Regions from separate parts of the Pseudomonas sp. nanlin1 genome, predicted to be linked through region 1. Evidence: predicted binding sites of a transcription regulator. Region 1 holds the regulator's gene; the other holds the start of a gene.
What was found. The regulator sigma-54, encoded in region 1, starts transcription at its own class of promoters, with help from an activator protein. The targets are predictions, from matches to a motif close to ANTGGCATNNANNTTGCTNT.
Positions count from the first base shown of each region.

Region 1 (3,207 bases):
GACGACAATTAAACGCATGGTTAGGAACCGTTCTGGAAGTCCAATACAACTTTATACAGGGCTTCGTTGCTTTCGGCTGAACGTAGTTTTTCTCGGATGTCTTTCTTATCCAGCATTTCAGCGATCTGCCGGAGCAGTTCGAGGTGAGCATCGGTGGCCGCTTCAGGCACCAATAGCACGAATAACAGGTCGACCGGCTCGCCGTCGATGGCGTCGAAGTCAACCGGGGATTTCAGGTGAAGCAGGGCGCTGATAGGGGTGTGACAACCCTTCAGGCGGCAGTGTGGAATGGCTATGCCATTGCCAAAGCCCGTGGAGCCGAGTTTTTCGCGAGCGACCAGGCTTTCGAACACTTCTTGCGCTTCCATGTCGGGCACTTGTTCGCCGATCAGGTTGCCAATTTGTTCGAGTACACGTTTTTTACTGCCGCCCGGCACGTTCACCAGGGAACGGCCGGGGGTCAGGATAGTTTCAAGTCGGATCATGGGGGAGTATCAGCGGGCCGCCGCACCTTGCAGCAGGCTTTGCTGTTTTTCCTTATGTTTCTTGAGTTGGCGGTCTAGCTTGTCGGTGAGGAGGTCGATGGCGGCATACATGTCGTCATGCTCTGCGTTGGCGACCACTTCACCACCAGGAATATGCAGGGTGGCTTCGATTTTTTGCTTGAGCTTCTCGACCTCCATAATGACTTGCACATTGGTGATCTTGTCGAAATGGCGTTCGAGCCGGGCGAGTTTTTCGCTCACGTAGTCGCGCATCGGGCCGGTCACATCCAGTTGGTGCCCACTGATGTTGACTTGCATACCGCTTCTCCTTATTGCCAGTGCATAAAGAGGCAAACGTTGATGTTTGCCGCTGGAACGCTGTGGCACATCGTCAGGTGGCCGGCCTAGGTGCACTTACTACATTAGACGCTTGCGCTCACTGGACGGTGCGATGCCCAATGACTCGCGGTACTTGGCAACAGTGCGACGGGCCACCTGAATGCCTTGTGCTTCCAGTAAACCAGCGATCTTGCTGTCACTCAACGGCTTTTTCTGATTTTCCGCAGCGACCAGTTTCTTGATGATTGCGCGAATGGCGGTGGACGAGCATTCACCGCCTTCAGAGGTGCTCACGTGGCTGGAGAAAAAGTATTTCAGTTCGTAGATACCCCGTGGGGTATGCATGTATTTCTGGGTAGTGACCCGGGAAATAGTCGATTCGTGCATGCCAACCGCTTCGGCGATGTCGTGCAGTACCAGTGGCTTCATGGCCTCATCGCCGTAGTCGAGGAAACCACGCTGGTGCTCGACGATCTGGCTCGCCACCTTCATGAGGGTTTCGTTGCGGCTCTGTAGGCTCTTGATGAACCAACGGGCCTCCTGCAACTGATTACGCATGAAGGTGTTGTCGGCACTGGTGTCCGCACGCCGTACGAAACCGGCATATTGCGGGTTCACCCGTAGGCGCGGTACTGACTCCTGATTGAGCTCCACCAGCCAGCGTTCGTTGTCTTTGCGCACGATGACGTCAGGGACTACGTATTCCGGCTCGCTAGACTCAATTTGCGAGCCTGGGCGTGGGTTGAGGCTCTGCACCAGCTCGATCACCTGGCGCAGCTCGTCTTCTTTGAGCTTCATGCGCCGCATCAACTGGCTGTAATCGCGGCTGCCCAACATGTCGATAAAGTCGCGGACCAGACGTTGGGCTTCGGCCAGCCAGCGGGTATTGGCGGGCAGTTGGCGCAATTGCAGCAGCAGGCACTCGCTTAGGCTGCGCGCGCCAATGCCCGCAGGCTCGAATTGTTGAATACGGTGAAGTACGGCCTCGACTTCATCCAGTTCGATGTCCAGTTCGGGGTCGAACGACCCGCACACCTCTTCCAGCGTCTCGTCGAGATAGCCTTGGTTGTTAATGCAGTCGATCAGCGTCACCGCGATCAACCGGTCGGTATCGGACATCGGGGCCAGGTTCAGCTGCCACAGCAGATGGCTCTGCAAGCTCTCGCCAACCGAGGTGCGGGTGGTGAAGTCCCATTCATCGTCGTCGTTGCTCGGCAGGCTACTGGCGCTGGTCTGGTAAACGTCTTCCCAGGCGGTATCGACCGGCAGGTCATTGGGGATGCGTTCGCTCCAGTCGCCTTCTTCCAGGTTGTCTACGGTCGGCGCACTTTCCTGGAAGCTCGGCTCCTGCACCTCTGGGGTGACTTTCTGTTCGACGTGATCGGCAAGCGGGTCACTGTTGTCGAAATCATCGCCTTCTTCCTGGCGTTCGAGCATTGGATTGGACTCCAGCGCTTCCTGAATCTCCTGTTGGAGGTCAAGGGTCGAAAGCTGGAGAAGCCGGATAGCCTGTTGCAACTGCGGTGTCATCGTCAGTTGCTGGCCCATTCGTAGGACGAGCGATGGTTTCATGGCAGGGGCTTAACACCTTATTCGCCGGCGCAACGCGCCATCCACTACAGGGCACCGGGGTGCCCAGTTTTATGTCGTAAGCAAATTATATGCCTGAACACCCCGTGTTTGCCTAGGGCGTAAGCTCAATTAATGCCAAAACGCGATCATTGGTGACCAGTGACAGCCAAGTCTAGAGCCGGAACTCGTGGCCCAGATAGACTTCCTTCACCAGTTCGTTGGCCAGAATCGCCTGGGAATCACCTTCAGCGATCAGCTGGCCGTCGTTGACGATGTAGGCGGTTTCACAGATATCAAGGGTTTCGCGAACGTTGTGGTCGGTGATCAGAACCCCAATGCCCTTGCTTTTAAGGTGCTGGATAATCTGCTTGATATCGCCCACCGAGATAGGGTCGACACCGGCAAACGGCTCATCGAGCAGGATGAACTTGGGCGCGGTGGCCAAAGCCCGGGCGATTTCCACACGGCGGCGCTCACCCCCGGACAGGCTCATGCCGAGGTTGTCACGAATATGGGTGATATGGAATTCCTGTAGCAGGCTTTCGAGCTCTTGGCGACGCGCAGCGCTGTCGAGTTCTTTGCGCGTTTCAAGAATCGCCATGATGTTGTCGGCCACCGACAGCTTGCGAAAGATCGAGGCTTCCTGGGGCAGGTAGCCGATACCCGAGCGTGCGCGGCCATGCATGGGCTGATGGCTGACGTCGAGGTCGTCGATCAGTACGCGACCTTGGTCGGCCTGTACCAGGCCAACGATCATATAGAAACAGGTGGTTTTGCCAGCGCCGTTAGGGCCGAGCAGGCCGACGATCTG
Region 1 is NZ_CP124218.1:4,562,792-4,565,998, reverse strand. It holds gene rapZ (RNase adapter RapZ) at 1-18, opposite strand, end outside; gene ptsN (PTS IIA-like nitrogen regulatory protein PtsN) at 21-485, opposite strand; gene hpf (ribosome hibernation-promoting factor, HPF/YfiA family) at 495-803, opposite strand; gene QCL65_RS21080 (RNA polymerase factor sigma-54) at 903-2,396, opposite strand; gene lptB (LPS export ABC transporter ATP-binding protein) at 2,569-3,207, opposite strand, start outside.

Region 2 (3,207 bases), 600 kb from region 1:
TTTTGCGAAAGCGGCAGCCCTTTGCTGCCGGCATAGAACACGATCAACTCGGCAGGCTGACCCCCGGTTTTACCTCGGTGCGGTAGATTGACCATTTCGGCCAAGGTATCGCCTTGGCGCAAAGTCTGTTTGGCATTGCTGTTCTTCGCTTCGACGGTTATTTCGCCCGAGAGCACGTACGCCGCGTTGGGGATGGGGTGCGAATGCCAATCCAGCTCGGTGTCGGGTGCAATGCTGATTTTCAGCACGGTTAGCTCTGGCGCGGTGGTGGGGTAGGCGGTGTAATCCGTGCCGTCCCAGGACTTATCGCTGCGCAATAGCACCTGCGTTTCGACGCCCGGCGGCGCAGCCAGAGCGAATGGGGAGAGTACCGCGGCCAGTAGGGCAATAACGGGGAAATGTAGGCGTTGCATGATGGCTCCTGCCAATTTTCATACCTTTGGAGCCCTTAATGTGCATTGTGGGTATTCCTGCGTCCACCCGGTAGGTGTACCAGTTGTTTACAGCTGGCCAAAATGCCAGGCATAAAAAAAGGCCTCCCGAAGGAAGCCTTTTTCACATCGCCGAAATCAGACGCTGTAGTACAGGTCGTATTCCAGTGGGTGCACGAAGGTGCGAACTTTGATTTCTTCTTCGCTCTTCAGTTCGATGTAAGCATTGATGAAGTCGTCGCTGAAAACGCCGCCTTTGGTCAGGAACGCGCGACCTTTGTCCAGCTCTTCCAGGGCTTCTTTCAAGCTACCGCAAACCTGGGGGATCTCTTTCGCCTCTTCAGGCGGCAGGTCGTAGAGGTTTTTGTCAGCGGCATCGCCAGGGTGAATCTTGTTCTGGATGCCGTCCAGGCCAGCCATCAACAGGGCAGCGAAAGCCAGGTAAGGGTTGGCTGCTGGGTCCGGGAAGCGTGCTTCGATACGGCGGCCTTTAGGGCTGTTGACGTAAGGAATGCGGATGGATGCCGAGCGGTTGCGCGCCGAGTAGGCAAGCATCACTGGAGCTTCGAAACCTGGGACCAGACGCTTGTAGGAGTTGGTCGACGGGTTGGTGAAGCCGTTCAGCGCCTTACCGTGCTTGATGATACCGCCGATGAAGTACAGGGCGGTGTCGGACAGGCCGGCATAGCCTTCGCCAGCGAAGGTGTTCTTGCCATCTTTGGAGATGGACATGTGCACGTGCATACCCGAGCCGTTGTCGCCGTACAGAGGCTTAGGCATGAAGGTAGCGGTGCGGCCGTAGGCGTCTGCCACGTTGTGCACGCAGTATTTGAGGGTCTGAACTTCGTCAGCCTTCTTCACCAGGGTGTTGAACTTGACGCCGATTTCGTTCTGGCCGGCAGTCGCCACTTCGTGGTGATGCACTTCAACGGTCTGGCCCATTTCTTCCAGTGCGTTGCACATGGCAGTACGGATTTCGTGGTCGTGGTCGACCGGTGGCAGTGGGAAGTAACCGCCTTTCACGCCTGGACGGTGGCCCTTGTTGCCGCCGTCGATGTCGCCGTCGGTCATCCAGGACGCCTGCTCAGAGAAGATCTTGAACATGGAACCGGAGATGTCGGACTTGAACTTCACTTCGTCGAAGATGAAGAATTCGGGTTCCGGACCTACGAATACGGTGTCGCCGATACCGGTCGACTTCAGGTATTCCTCGGCGCGGTGGGCGATGGCGCGTGGGTCGCGGTCGTAGCCTTGCATGGTGGACGGCTCGATGACGTCGCAGACCAGGATCAGGGTAGGCTCTTCGGTGAACGGGTCGAGGACTGCAGTTTCGTCGTCCGGCAGCAGGATCATGTCGGACGCTTCGATGCCTTTCCAGCCGGCAATGGAGGAGCCGTCGAACATCTTGCCCACTTCGAAGAAGTCGTCATCCAGGGCATCACGCGCTGGCATGGTGACGTGCTGCTGCTTACCTTTGGTGTCAGTGAAGCGCAGATCAATCCACTTAATGTCATGATCTTTGATGAGTTGAACCGACTTCGACATGTTGTCCTCCGGGTGGATTAGGGCAGGTGTTGGTGAGCCCTTTAATTTTGGTGATGCTGGCGGGAATACTCCGCCAAGGCAACCTGCCTCACAAGGGAGCAAATTGCATGCCAGTGCCCCGAGATGGGATTTCCTGGGTAAACACTGGCGTTTAGGGCGCTTGAGCGGGTTAGGCGAATTATTAACGCTTCTTTTTGGGGCGTAAAAAAATCATATCGCACCAATAAAAGGCGCATAAAACCGTTTGTACGATAACTGGTTAAACCTTGAGCGATTTCCGCTATAATCCGCCCCCCTCTTTTTACGCTGGCATATCGCGCACCGCTTTCATGAAACTTATCGTAAAAGTCTTCCCTGAAATCACCATCAAGAGCGGGCCGGTGCGCAAGCGCTTCATCCGTCAGCTCGCGAAAAACATCCGTACGGTATGCCGCGACCTGGACCCGAAACTGATGGTGAGCGGCGTTTGGGACAACCTAGAAGTGCAGACCCAGGTTGACGACCCCAAACTGCTGCGCGAAATGACCGAGCGCTTGAGCTGTACGCCCGGTATCGCGCATTTTTTGCAGGTGGACGAATACCCACTGGGCGACTTCGACGATATCGTGGCCAAGTGCAAGCTGCATTTCGGTCACCTGCTGCCCGGCAAGATCCTCATGGTGCGCTGCAAGCGCGCCGGCAAGCACCCTTTTACTTCGATGGACGTCGACCGTTATGTCGGCAGTCAGTTGCGCCAGCAGTGCGGGGCCGCCGGCATCGATCTGAAGCACCCGGACGTCAAGGTCCGCCTGGAGATTCGTGACCAGCGCCTGTTCGTCATCCATGGCCAGCACGAAGGCATGGGGGGCTTCCCGCTCGGCGCCCTGGAGCAGGCCCTGGTGCTGATGTCCGGTGGTTTCGATTCCACCGTCGCGGCCTATCAGATGATGCGCCGCGGCCTGATGAGCCACTTTTGCTTCTTCAACCTGGGCGGGCGTGCCCACGAGTTGGGCGTGATGGAAGTCGCGCATTTTCTCTGGAAGAAATACGGCAGCTCACAGCGGGTGCTGTTTATCAGCGTGCCCTTCGAAGAAGTGCTGGGTGAAATCCTCGGCAAGGTCGATGACAGCCACATGGGCGTGGTGCTCAAGCGCATGATGTTGCGCGCCGCCAGCCGCATCGCCGACCGCTTGCAAATCGATGCGCTGGTGACCGGCGAGGCGATCTCGCAAGTGTCCAGCCAGACCCTGCC
Region 2 is NZ_CP124218.1:5,157,963-5,161,169, reverse strand. It holds gene QCL65_RS23780 (cupin domain-containing protein) at 1-413, opposite strand, end outside; gene glnA (glutamate--ammonia ligase) at 570-1,976, opposite strand; gene thiI (tRNA uracil 4-sulfurtransferase ThiI) at 2,306-3,207, shown strand, end outside.
Region 2: the regulator sigma-54 is predicted to act here: its motif matches at 2,072-2,091, upstream of glnA (glutamate--ammonia ligase).